DNA from 4 places in the Pantoea alhagi genome. Region 2 is predicted to be linked to each of the others. Evidence: predicted binding sites of a transcription regulator. Region 2 holds the regulator's gene; each other region holds the start of a gene.

Region 1 (3,391 bases), 410 kb from region 2:
GTACTGGAAGTGACTTTGCGCACGCCGGTGGCGATGGATGCGCTGAAAGCCATTATTCAGGAAGTGCCGGACGCTATCGTCGGTGCCGGAACGGTGATAAATCCTCAGCAGCTGGCGGAAGTCACGGCGGCAGGCGCCCAGTTTGTTATCAGCCCGGGCATTACCGAACCGTTGCTGCAGGCGGCCACAGAAGGTACCGTTCCGTTAATTCCAGGTATCAGCACCGTTTCTGAATTGATGACCGGGATGCAGTATGGCCTGCGCGAATTTAAATTTTTCCCGGCAGAAGCCAACGGCGGCGTAAAAGCTTTACAGGCGATCGGCGGGCCTTTCCCGCAGGTGCGTTTCTGCCCAACCGGCGGTATCTCGCCAGCTAACTATCGTGATTACCTGGCGCTGAAAAGCGTACTCTGCATCGGCGGCTCCTGGCTGGTGCCGAACGATGCGCTGGAAGCGGGCGACTATCAGCGTATTACCGAGCTGGCACGTGAAGCAGTAGCTGGCGCTCGCTAAATACAATGGCTCTCCCACCGCGGGAGAGCCGTTTCCTTAACCGCTTACCCTGACCGCCGCCGCTGCCGCAACCGCGCGACTAACCGCTTCCTCAACGCTTTCTGCAGTGGCCAGCGCTACGCCCATGCGCCGTTTGCCGTCGATGTCCGGTTTAGCAAACAGCCGCAGCTGTTGACCGGCACCTAATGCTTTTTCCACATCGCTATAGCTGACATTGTTGCTCTGCAGCTCCGGTAAAATAACCGCTGACGCGGCGGGGCCGTACTGACGAATCGCCCCAATCGGCAGGCCTAAAAAGGCACGTACATGCAGGGCAAACTCAGAGAGATCCTGTGAAATCAGCGTTACCATGCCGGTATCATGCGGGCGCGGCGAAACTTCGCTAAAGATCACCTCATCACCGCAGACAAAGAGCTCAACGCCAAATAACCCAAAGCCACCCAGCGCCTTAACCACTTTTTCAGCGATCTGCTCAGCGCGTGCTAATGCCAGCGGGCTCATCTGCTGCGGCTGCCAGGATTCACGATAATCGCCATCTTCCTGACGATGGCCGACAGGCGCGCAGAAGTGGATGCCGTCCACGGCGCTTACGGTAAGCAGGGTAATTTCAAAATCAAATGTTACCACGCCTTCAATAATGACTTTTCCCGCTCCGGCGCGTCCGCCCTGTTGCGCATAGTCCCACGCTTTTTCCAGCTGTGACGCATCACGAATAAAACTTTGGCCTTTGCCGGAAGAGCTCATGACCGGTTTAATGATGCAGGGGAAACCAATCTCTTCTGCCGCGGCGATAAAAGCGGTTTTACTGTCGGCAAAGCGATAGCTGGAGGTAGGCAGGCCCAGCGTTTCAGCTGCCAGACGGCGAATACCTTCACGATTCATGGTCAGACGCGCCGCCTGAGCGGCTGGCACTACGCGCTGTCCCTGCTGCTCCAGCTCAATCAGCATATCGGTGGCGATAGCTTCAATTTCCGGTACCACAAAGTCGGGGCGCTCCTGGTTAATCAGCGCTTTCAGCGCTTCGCCATCCAGCATATTAATGACATGGCTGCGGTGGGCAACATGCATGGCCGGCGCATCGGCATAACGATCAACAGCGATCACCTCAACGCCCAGACGCTGACATTCGATTGCCACTTCTTTGCCCAGTTCACCTGAACCCAACAGCATCACGCGCGTCGCACCCGGACGCAGCGCAGTTCCAAGAATCGTCATAGTACCTACCTGAAAAGTGAAGAGTAAAAACGCGCGCAGTATATACGAAAACGTTTGCGTTGGCAGCTGCAGGGAAAACTTGATCTCACTGTTTGGCCTGTTATACTGTATAAAAATACAGTATAACCCGAGGTGAGTCATGGCTGTTGAAACCAAATTTGTTGTGGTCAGAAAAGGTGAAGAAAAAATGACATTTGCCAGTAAAAAAGAAGCAGACGCATACGACAAAATGCTCGATATGGCAGAAGCTTTTACTGACTGGCTGATACAAAGTGAACTGCCACTGGAGGAAGCGCAACTGGAAAAACTGGGGCTGTTCCTGGCAGAACAAAAAGATGCCGTTCAGCACATTTTGCGTACCAGCAAGCTGCCGGAAGCGCAGCCAGCGGTAAAAGCCGCGAAAGCTACCGCAACGGAAACAGATGACGGTAAAGCACAGGACGAAACGGCAAAAAAAGTACGCGCAGTGAAGGCCGCCTGATTGACCAGCCTGATTAACATTGCAGCCTGTTGAATATCAGCCACACTTTCCTGATAACGATCTTAAGCAGAGTGGGATGAGCGCTCCCGTCTCATCCCGTCCTGTTTTATACAGGACAGGCAGGGTGATGTAGCGATGTAGACCCACAGCTCCGATGGCGCGTTTTCGCTCAACCACGGGCGATCTTTGGCGCGAGCGGCCCGTTGCTAATCACCTGACGCTGCTCCGGAAATATCCGGCGCGGCGTTTTCTGCTATTTGCTCTCGCTTACGCTTCTTGACGTCCGGTGCTTCACACTAAGGCACACATCAAAAAAGGAGAGATTATGAGTAACTGGCTGCAGCAGGTGCAAAAAATGTTAAGCAATACGGCAATTGGCAACGCGGGCGCAAAAGCGCAGGGCGGCAGCGAAGGGTTAAGTAAAATGCTGGCGCCTGGCGCGCTCGGTGGCCTGGCCGGAATGCTTATCTCCAATAAATCTTCCCGTAATCTGTTAAGCAAATATGGCAAAAATGCGCTGGTGATTGGCGGCAGCGCGGCGGCAGGCGTTCTGCTGTGGAATAAATACAAGCAGCGGGTGCGCGAAGCCCATCAGGGTGAGCCTGAGTTTGGTCAGCAGGCGACACCGGTGGATCAGCGTGCAGAACGATTAATCACCGCGCTGGTGTTTGCTGCAAAAAGCGACGGACATATTGATGGCGAGGAACGTAAAGCCATTGAGCAAAATATCCATCAGGCAGGGTACGGCGAGCAGGCGGAGGCGCTGATTCAGCAGGCGATCAACCGTCCACTGGACCCGCACTGGCTGGCGCAGGGAATAAAAAACGAGGAAGAGGCGCTGGAACTCTATTTCCTGAGCTGTGCGGCTATCGATGTCGATCACTTTATGGAACGCAGCTACCTGAAAGAGCTGGGCGATGCGCTGAAGATCCCTGTAGATGTGCGCGAAGATATTGAGAAAGATATTCGTACCGAAAAAGAAAAACTTCCTTCCTGAACGCCGCAGTTAAGGCCTGTCGCAGTCTGGCGACGGGCTGCTACTTCTCTCTTACCTGCTTTTTACCGCTGCCGCTTGGCAATCATGGTCTTAACTGCCAACCTTAGTGTATGTCTGTCTGAAAACAGTAACCGTTATGATGCCACCGAAAGCGAAAAGAGTTCCTCACGAAATGACGCTGCATG
Region 2 (3,391 bases):
ACCGCCGCAAGCGTCGGACGGTAAAAACAATCAGTAAAAAAAACCGTACGGCCAGCGTTGAAAAAAACAAAGTAAAGAAAAAAAGCAAACCGGCCGCCGTTGCCGCAACCAGCGTAAAAAAAAGCCGCGCATCGGTGAAAACCACCAGCGTGAAAAAAAGCAGCCTCAAGAAAATCAGCAGCAAAAAAGGCTTGCAGCGCTATGGTCGCCAGCGTGGCGATAAGAAAACGGCAGCGGCCAGGCGGGGGCCGCTGGAGATGAGCAAAGCGCACCGTGAACGCTATCAAAAAGCGCGTGAAACCGCGATGAACAAACTGATGAGCCAGTTAGGAAAGCCCTATTTATGGGGAGGCACCTCACCCCATACCGGCTTCGACTGCAGCGGTCTGGTCTGGTATGCCTATAAAGATGTGGTGAAATTCAAGATCCCCCGCACCGCGAATGAAATGTATCATCTGCGTGATGCGGCCCCCATTAACCGTGAAGCGCTGGAAAAAGGCGATCTGGTGTTTTTCCGCATCAATAACCGTGGCGCAGCCGATCACGTTGGCGTCTATCTGGGCAATGGTCGTTTTATCCAGTCGCCGCGTACCGGTAAAGATATTCAGATTAGCCAGCTTAGTGATGATTACTGGCAGCGGCACTATGTTGGCGCGCGTCGCGTTATGACGCCGCGCACCATTCGCTAACGCGTTGCGCAACAAAAAAGCCTGTCTCATGACAGGCTTTTTTATACTTCGCGCGGCGCTCAGTGCATAACGGCAGTGAAGCTAAACGCCATAATCATCAGCAATGCCACGACGGTAGTACCTATTGATAGTTTTAAATCGGTGTTCATCTGGCCTCTCCTTTACCCACATAAATTGTAACGTTATAGATTTTCCCATACTCCCTGGTAAAAATCTCGTTTTCTTTGCGCCAGCTTGGTAGAATCCCCGCCTTGCGTTGCGCAACGACAAAAAACCACCGTTGGCAGCCCTTTTTTAAAGACGTCCCGCCAGTCAGACGTACCTCAGCCCGCATAATGACAACCTCAACGCGCGCTGAATAACGCTATGTGGACGCAAACGATTAACATTAGCCTTATCAAAATATTAGGATAGGCGCAGGAGTATCTTTTTAATGGCAACAATCAAAGATGTCGCGAAGCGTGCCGGCGTTTCCACCACCACGGTATCGCACGTCATCAATAAAACCCGTTTTGTCGCGGAAGAAACCCGTGAGGCCGTGTGGGCAGCCATCAAAGAACTACACTATTCGCCCAGTGCGGTCGCACGCAGCCTGAAGGTTAACCACACTAAATCGATCGGTCTGCTGGCAACCTCGAGTGAAGCGCCCTATTTTGCTGAAATTATTGAAGCGGTAGAAACGCGCTGTTTCGCCAGTGGCTATACCCTGATTTTGGGCAACGCCCATAACGATCTACAAAAACAGCAGGCTTATCTGTCAATGATGGCGCAAAAGCGCGTGGATGGTCTGCTGGTGATGTGTTCTGAGTATCCTGAAGCACTGCTGAAAATGCTTGAGGAAAACCGCAATATTCCCATGGTGGTCATGGACTGGGGCGAATCCCGCGGCGATTTTACCGATACCGTGCTGGATAACGCTTTCGAAGGCGGCTATCTCGCCGGGCGCTATTTGATTGAGCGCGGTCATCGCGATATCGGCGTGATCCCAGGTCAGATGGAACGTAATACCGGTAGTGGACGCTTTGCCGGCTTTGTAAAAGCGCTGAATGAGGCCAACATCCCGGTACGCGAAGAGTGGATTGTACAGGGTGACTTCGAACCTGAGTCAGGCTATCGCGCCATGCAGCAAATTCTGGCGCAAAAGCAGCGCCCTACCGCCGTGTTCTGCGGCGGGGATATCATGGCAATGGGCGCGATTTGTGCAGCGGATGAAATGGGGTTGCGCGTGCCGCAGGATATTTCGGTTATCGGTTACGATAATGTGCGCAACGCTCGCTATTTTACCCCGGCGCTGACTACCGTCCACCAGCCCAAAGAGCAGCTGGGCGAAACCGCCTTTGATATGCTGCTGGACAGAATCACCAGCAAACGCGAAGAGCCGCAAACCATAGAGGTTCATCCCACGCTGATTGAACGTCGCTCCGTCGCCGACGGCCCTTTCCGCGACTATCGTCGTTAATGCGATGGCTCAGAAAACCTCCTTTTCTGAGCCTGTTACTCTTCACGCAGCCATTCCCGGTTGATTGTTTCCGTATCGCCAAGATAGTCCAGCAACCAGCGCAGTGCAGGTGAATCGCTTTGCTCCGACCAGCTGACGCAACAGAAGCTGTCGGGGAACGGCACCGGCAGCATCAGCTCCGTTAGCTGCCTGGCTTTAAGCAGCGGCGCGGCAAAATGACCGGGAACCATGCCCACGCACAGCCCGGCACGCAGGCAATCAAACGCGCTTTCCCAGTCCGGCACTACCAGGCGACGCTGATTATCCAGTGTCCAGGTAGTGCGCCGGGGCAACGCGCGGGAAGTATCCTCCAGCACCAGCGACGGCCATGGGCGAATATCATCCTCCTGTAGCGCAGTGGTAATGCTGGCTAGAGGATGATCAATGCTAACCACACAACGCCAGTTCAGCGCGCCCATATCGCGGAAGGCGAAGCGCCCTCCCACCGGGATCGCCTGTGTCGCGCCGATCGCCACATCAACCCGTTCATCCGCCAGCGCATCCCAGACGCCGTTAAAAACTTCCGGCGTGATCAGCAGCTCCATATCCGGAAAATGTCGGTAAAAATCGAGCACCAGCTGGCGGGTACGCTGCGGCTTAACGATGCGATCCACAGCAATGCTTAACTGCCCGCGCCAGCCGTTCGCTACCTGCTGGCACTGGCGTCGCGTGGCCAGCATTTTTTTGATAACAGCCCGCCCTTCACGAATAAAAAGCTCTCCCGCCTCCGTTAATACCACGTCCCGATGACGTCGTTCGAAAAGCGGCACCGCCAGCCAGGATTCCAGCTGACGAACCGTATAGCTGATAGCTGAGGGTACACGATGTAACTCTTCGGCGGCGGCGGAAAAGCTGCCATTGCGTGCTACGGCATCCACCACTTCCAGTGCATATTCAGACCACATTTTTTGCCTGCAAAAATTTTGATATCAATCGGCAAATTTTAGCGTTTCACATTCAGAAAAACATCCTTTACCCTCGCGCCGTCTGTTCACCTGCTTATAAATGAGAAAGAGATGTCTGCTTCAAAAGGATTTATGCTCTATCTGGCGCTACTCAGCACGCTGGGTTTTCTGGCCACCGATATGTATCTGCCTGCGTTTACTGCCATGCAGGCGAGTTTTCACACTTCCGCTGGCGTGATTAGCGCCAGCCTGACCGTGTTTTTAGGCGGCTTTGCCTGCGCTCAGCTTTTGTGGGGACC
Region 3 (3,391 bases), 450 kb from region 2:
CCGGTGCGCCACTGGTAATGCAGAGAACCCCGCCAGCTGTGCGGGTCATGGAGCTTTATGGATTATCATATTATTACCGTAACGGCATTCGCGCAGAACTGCTCGTTAGTTTGGTGCAGTGAAACGCTTGAGGCTGCGCTGGTCGATCCCGGCGGCGATGCGGAATTAATTAAACAACAGGTTGAAGCGAAGAAGGTCACGATAACTGCCATATTGCTCACCCATGGTCATCTGGATCATGTAGGAGCCGCCGCTGAGCTGGCCGCTTATTATGGCGTAGAAATTATCGGGCCGCACAAACTCGATGCCTTCTGGCTGGAAGCTTTGCCAACGCAAAGTCAAATGTTTGGTCTTGCAGAATGCGCGCCGCTTACGCCCGATCGCTGGCTGGAAGAAGGGGAGACGGCACAGGTTGGCAATGCGACGTTGGAAGTTTTGCACTGTCCTGGCCATACACCCGGTCATATTGTTTTTTATCACCGTGCCGGGCGGTTATTGATATCCGGCGACGTTATTTTTAACGGCGGCGTAGGTCGTACAGATTTCCCACAGGGTAGTCACCAGGCGCTGATTGATTCCATTAAAAATAAGCTGCTGCCGCTTGGCGATAATATCACCTTCATTCCTGGTCATGGGCCAATATCCACTTTAGGCCGTGAGCGTATCAGTAATCCTTTTTTAATCTGAATAAAAAATGGGCCCGCAGGCCCATTTTTTACGTCATCGTTTTATAAAACCGCAACGATTGCTTCGCACAGGGCGGCCATATTATCTGGCGTCATGCCAGCTACGTTAACACGTCCTGAATTCACTGCATAAACGCCAAACTCTTCACGCAGGCGAATCACCTGATCTTTACTCAGCCCGCTAAAAGAGAACATCCCGTTCTGATGTGTAATGAAGCTGAAATCGCGGTTAGCGCCTTTTTCCTGGAGCGTATTCACAAACAGCTGACGCATGCGATGAATGCGCTGACGCATATCCGTTAACTCCTGCTCCCAAATCGCACGCAGCGCATCATTACCAAGAATGGTGGCAACAACGGCGGCACCATGCGCCGGAGGATTAGAATAGTTTGCGCGGATAGTATATTTAACCTGGCTGAACGCGGTATCGGCTACGCTGGCATCTGCCGCGACCAGTGTAAAGGCACCCACGCGCTCATTATAAAGACCAAAGTTTTTGGAGTATGAACTGGCGACGATGAGTTCTTCATGGCAGGCAGCAAAAATTCTCAGGCCTTCGGCATCTTCTTCCAGGCCACGCGCAAAGCCCTGATAGGCAAAATCAAACAGCGGCAGCCAGCCACTCGCCTTTGACAGCTGCGCCAGCTGGGCCCACTGTTCTGCGGTAGGATCAATACCCGTTGGGTTGTGACAGCAGCCGTGAAACAGCACTACGTCTCCTGCTTTAGCACCACGCAGGCTGGCCAGCATCGCGTCAAAATCGAGCTGATGGTTCTCTGCATCATAATAATCATATTCGCATACTTCGAGACCGGCAGCGCTGAAGACGTTTTTATGGTTTGGCCAGCTGGGGTTGCTGATCCAGACGCGTTTTGCGCTGGTTTGCGTCGCTAAAAAATCGGCGGCTACGCGCAGGGCACCGGTTCCGCCTGGCGTCTGGGCCGTGCGGGCGCGTTTTGCGCTAACAATGGCGCTCTCCTGTCCAAACAGCAGTGTCTGGGTGCAGCGGGCAAAGTCAGCCAGGCCATCAATGCTGAGATAATTTTTCGTGGTTTCGTTTTCCAGCAGGTACTGCTCGGCTTTTTTAACGCTGGTTAATACCGGCGTTTGCCCGGTTTCATCTTTATAGACACCGATGCCAAGGTTGATTTTATTCGGGCGGTCATCGTTGCGGAAAAGATCGGCTAAACCAAGAATGGGATCGGCGGGTGCAGCAGTGATATTTTCAAACATGTGAGAGGTCCGTAAGCTTCAAGAAAAGCGAAATGAAGCCTCAGGTTAACGCCAGAAAGTTGAAAAGCCAACCGTTTGCGAGAAAAAGAATAGTGAACAGAAGTGCGGGAAGAGGGCAAATAAAAACGGGGCCTTTGGCCCCGTTTTTTAACCTTAGCAGCGCAATATGCTCTGCGGCAGGCGGACTTAGAACTGGTAAACCAGGCCCAGTGCTACGATATCATCAGTATTCAGACCCAGCGCGTTATCATCATCCAGCTGGTTGATACGGTAGTCAACGTAGGTAGACATGTTTTTGTTGAAGTAGTAGGTTGCGCCCACATCAACATATTTGATCAGGTCAGTATCGCCGATACCTTCAATGTCTTTGCCTTTAGACTGAACGTAGGCGATAGACGGACGCAGACCGAAGTCGAACTGGTACTGAGCAACAACTTCAAAGTTTTGCGCTTTATTTGCAAAACCAAACACGCTATCACCACCACCCAGGGAAGCAGTGAACGGAGTCGCATTACGCGTTTCGCCGTACATAGCTGCCAGGTAAATGTTGTTAGCATCGTATTTCAGCGCTGTTGCCCAAGACTCAGCAGTTTTACCCTGACCATAAGTACGGGTAACTGCTGGACTCACGTTGTTACCGTTGGAGTCTTGAACATTATAAATACCAGTGCTCTGCTGGTTAGTACGGTCACTAGCACTATAGCCAGCTGCAAAGCCTACACCGATTGGTGTTTCATAAGAGGTTGAAACACCCCAGCCGTCACCGTTAGAACGACGGGCATCATCACGCTCGTTTTTGCCCTGATACTGAACGGCGAAGTTCCAGCCATCAACCAGACCAAAGAAGTTGGTGTTGCGGTAAGTCAGCAGACCGGTGCTACGACCGTTCATGAAGTTATCGGAGTAACTTGAATCACCACCGAACTCCGGCAGCATATCGGTCCAGCCAATAGCGTCATATACTACGCCGTAGTTACGACCGTAATCGATTGAACCGAAGTCGCCGAATTTCAGGCCAGCAAAGCCCAGACGGGTTTTGTTACCATCCTGAGCGTCAGAACCTTCAGAATTGTTTGCCTGAACGTTATATTCCCACTGGCCGAAACCGGTCAGCTGGTCATTGATCTGAGTTTCGCCCTTAAAACCGAAGCGAACGTAAGTTTGATCGCCATCATTGCCACTATCGTCAGAAAAGTAATGCAGGCCAACTGCTTTACCGTACAGATCCAGCTTGTTACCGTCTTTATTATAAATTTCTGCTGCATTGGCTGCACCGGCAGCTAACAGAGCAGGGATAACCACTGCCAGAATGTTGCGCTTCATCATTTTTTATTACCCTCATTGGAGTTATTTGGACACCTGCCACTGCCGTCAAGAATTATTTACAAAGGCTTGATCAGAGTTTGGTGTCTTCCTGTGTCTGCAGGCATCTTTCCATTCGCCGCCAGGTAATTCTACCTCGAAAATGCTAC
Region 4 (3,391 bases), 1.1 Mb from region 2:
ACCCATGCAGGAGCGCAGGCCCCCCATCTGCTGATGAACGATCTCTTTCAGGCGACCTTTATAAGCCACGCGGCCTTCGATCCCTTCCGGCACCAGTTTATCCGCCGCGTTGTCGCTCTGGAAGTAACGGTCGGAAGAGCCTTTAGACATCGCGCCCAGCGAGCCCATGCCGCGATAGGATTTAAACGCGCGGCCCTGATAAAGTTCGATTTCGCCCGGTGATTCTTCCGTACCGGCCAGCATTGAGCCTACCATTACGCAGGAAGCGCCAGCCGCGATCGCCTTGGCGATATCGCCGGAGAAACGAATGCCGCCATCGGCAATAACCGGCACGCCGGTGCCTTCCAGCGCTTCGACCGCGTCAGAAACCGCCGTGATCTGCGGTACGCCGACGCCGGTCACGATACGGGTGGTGCAGATAGAGCCCGGGCCGATACCGACTTTCACCGCGCTTACGCCCGCCTCAGCCAGCGCACGAGCGCCTGCGCCGGTGGCTACGTTGCCGCCGATGATTTGCAGATCGGGATATTTAGCGCGGGTTTCGCGAATGCGCTGCAGTACGCCTTCGGAATGACCATGAGAAGAGTCAATCAGCAGCACGTCAACGCCTGCGGCAACCAGCGCATCCACGCGCTCTTCGTTACCGGCACCGGCACCTACCGCTGCGCCAACGCGCAGGCGACCATGCTCATCTTTACAGGCCAGCGGTTTACGCTCGGCCTTCTGAAAATCTTTTACGGTAATCATGCCCAGCAGACGGAAACTCTCATCCACTACCAGCGCTTTTTCGACGCGCTTCTCGTGCATTTTCTGCAGCACGACTTCACGCGCCTCACCCTCTTTCACCGTAACCAGGCGCTCTTTCGGCGTCATCACCGCCGTTACCGGCAGGTTCAGATCGGTCACGAAGCGCACATCACGACCGGTAATAATGCCAACCAGTCGGTTATCATCACTCACCACCGGATAACCTGCGAAGCCGTTACGCTCGGTCAGTTCTTTTACTTCGCGCAGCGTTGTGGTCGGCAGTACGGTTTGTGGATCGGTCACCACGCCGCTTTCATGTTTCTTCACCTTGCGCACTTCTTCCGCCTGGCGCTCGATGGACATATTTTTGTGGATAAAGCCCAGCCCGCCTTCTTGCGCCAGTGCGATAGCCAGACCGGCTTCGGTCACGGTATCCATAGCAGCAGAGAGCATTGGAATGTTCAGACGAATTTTTTGGGTCAGTTGGGTACTGAGGTCGGCCGTGTTAGGCAGGACAGTAGAGTGAGCAGGAACGAGCAAAACGTCGTCAAAAGTGAGTGCTTCTTTAGCGATTCGTAGCATGGCAATATCTCAACCTGGGGTGAATGAGAACAGATAAAATATTGCCGCGGCATTATACAGGGCGTAATCGGTTGCCTCCAGCTTTTTTTCAGAAAATGTCTTGATCCTCTGTATCAGCCATGTAGTATCGGTTAATTAACTCGCTGATTTATTATTTGATCCCTATCACATGTCGCTACCTCCTTCCGCCAATATTTTTACCGTTAGCCGCCTTAACACCACGGTGCGTCAGCTGCTGGAAGGCGAGATGGGGCATATCTGGCTCAGCGCCGAAATCTCCAATTTTACCCAGCCCGCTTCCGGCCACTGGTACTTTACGCTCAAAGACGATACCGCTCAGGTGCGCAGCGCGATGTTCCGCAACAGCAACCGGCGCGTGACCTTTCGTCCGCAGCATGGCCAACAGGTGCTGGTGCGCGCGACGGTTACGCTCTATGAGCCACGCGGCGATTATCAGCTGATTGTGGAGAGCATGCATCCGGCGGGTGAAGGACTGCTGCAACAGCAATTTGAACAGTTAAAGCAGCGGCTGGCGGCAGAAGGCCTGTTTGAGCAGCAGCATAAACAACCGCTGCCCGATCCGGCGCGTCAGGTTGGAGTAATAACCTCCGCTACCGGCGCAGCGCTGCACGATGTGCTGCGTGTGCTGCATCGTCGCGATCCTTCGCTACCGGTAATCATCTATCCAACGGTGGTACAGGGTAACGAGGCGCCTGCCGCCCTTGTGCGTGCCATTGAGCTGGCAAACCTGCGTAATGAGTGTGACGTGCTGATTGTGGGACGTGGCGGCGGCTCGCTGGAAGATTTATGGTGCTTTAACGATGAGCGTGTGGCACGCGCTATCTTTGCCAGTCGTATTCCAGTTGTCAGCGCTGTAGGCCATGAAACAGACGTGACTATTGCCGATTTTGTCGCCGACCTGCGCGCGCCCACCCCTTCTGCGGCGGCGGAAATCGTTAGCCGTAATCAGGTGGAATTGCTGCGTCAGCTTCAGTCGCAGCAGACGCGGCTGGAGATGGCGATGGATTACTATCTTGCCCAGCAGCAGCGTACCTTTACCCGCTTGCAGCATCGTCTGCAGCAACAGCATCCGCAGCTGCGGCTGGCGCGCCAGCAAACCACGCTGTTCCGCCTGCAGCGTCGGCTGGACGAGGCGATGCAGCTACAGTTGCGTAACGCCTCGCGTCAGCAGGATCGTCTGGCGCAGCGCCTGACGGCCCAGCAGCCACAACGCAATATTAACCGGGCGCAGCAGCAGCTTCAGCAATGGCATTATCGCCTGACGCAGGCGATGCAGCAGCGGCTGAGTGCAGAGAAACAACATTTTGGTGTGCTGGTGGCGCATCTGGAAGGCGTTAGCCCGCTGGCGACGCTGGCGCGCGGCTTTAGCGTGACGCAAACGCCACAAGGCGAAGTGCTTAAAAAGACCCGACAGATACAGCCTGGCGAAACGTTGCAAACCCGACTGCAGGATGGCTGGATAGAGAGTGAAGTGAAAACCATTACACTATTGAAAAAAGCGCGTAAGAAGCAAACCTAACGCTCCATTACGCGCCTGAATGGCCTGTTACCCGTTCAACTACAGATGATAGGCTGAAGTAAGCTCGCCGTTAATCCAAAGCTGGCGCTGCTCATCGGGCGGCAGCGTAACAGTTAAACGTCGCCAGGCGGGCTGATAGCGTCCTTCCCGCTCCACATTCAGCTCAATGCGCGTCGTACTACAACAGATGCGCCAGCGCAGCCAAAGCGCATTGCCCTGCCGCCAGGCATGGCTTTCGCCGTCATCCTCGAAAATCATTCCTTCGCTCTGCCCTTCCAGTAACGGGAACAACCGCAGCTCGCGCCAGTCGTCCGCCGCCGCATCCACGTGCGCCATCCGCTGCGACAACGGTAACCCTGCCCCGGCGCGCACCAACAGCGGCAGCCGTTCCAGCGGTGCATCCAGCGTGATCCACTGTCCGCCGCCATACCATTGTCCACTCCAGAAGCAGTACCAGCCCGTATTGTTATCCGGCAGCCAGACTGCGCGCTGACGCTGGCCAGGCTCTACCACGCTGGCCAC

The links. Region 2 encodes PurR, which represses purine synthesis genes. Its sites were predicted from a motif close to CANGCAAACGTTTGCNTG; they were not measured.
Region 1: purT (formate-dependent phosphoribosylglycinamide formyltransferase) is a predicted target of PurR. The motif match lies at 1,772-1,789, and genes of this name have one in related genera.
Region 3: B1H58_RS00110 (amino acid aminotransferase) is a predicted target of PurR. The motif match lies at 1,984-2,001, and genes of this name have one in related genera.
Region 4: guaB (IMP dehydrogenase) is a predicted target of PurR. The motif match lies at 1,390-1,407, and genes of this name have one in related genera.

What each region holds. Positions count from the first base shown of each region.
Region 1 is NZ_CP019706.1:3,402,437-3,405,827, forward strand. Features, by position in the region: gene B1H58_RS16035 (bifunctional 4-hydroxy-2-oxoglutarate aldolase/2-dehydro-3-deoxy-phosphogluconate aldolase) at 1-513, shown strand, start outside; gene purT (formate-dependent phosphoribosylglycinamide formyltransferase) at 550-1,728, opposite strand; gene B1H58_RS16045 (YebG family protein) at 1,868-2,209, shown strand; gene B1H58_RS16050 (tellurite resistance TerB family protein) at 2,535-3,206, shown strand; gene B1H58_RS16055 (prolyl oligopeptidase family serine peptidase) at 3,343-3,391, shown strand, end outside.
Region 2 is NZ_CP019706.1:3,813,345-3,816,735, forward strand. Features, by position in the region: gene B1H58_RS17990 (C40 family peptidase) at 1-689, shown strand, start outside; gene cydH (cytochrome bd-I oxidase subunit CydH) at 749-838, opposite strand; gene purR (HTH-type transcriptional repressor PurR) at 1,123-2,148, shown strand; gene punR (DNA-binding transcriptional activator PunR) at 2,184-3,092, opposite strand; gene punC (purine nucleoside transporter PunC) at 3,204-3,391, shown strand, end outside.
Region 3 is NZ_CP019706.1:24,551-27,941, reverse strand. Features, by position in the region: gene mepK (peptidoglycan L,D-endopeptidase MepK) at 1-18, shown strand, start outside; gene B1H58_RS00115 (MBL fold metallo-hydrolase) at 58-687, shown strand; gene B1H58_RS00110 (amino acid aminotransferase) at 729-1,919, opposite strand; gene ompF (porin OmpF) at 2,106-3,245, opposite strand.
Region 4 is NZ_CP019706.1:2,672,616-2,676,006, reverse strand. Features, by position in the region: gene guaB (IMP dehydrogenase) at 1-1,329, opposite strand, end outside; gene xseA (exodeoxyribonuclease VII large subunit) at 1,499-2,869, shown strand; gene B1H58_RS12510 (glycoside hydrolase family 31 protein) at 2,909-3,391, opposite strand, start outside.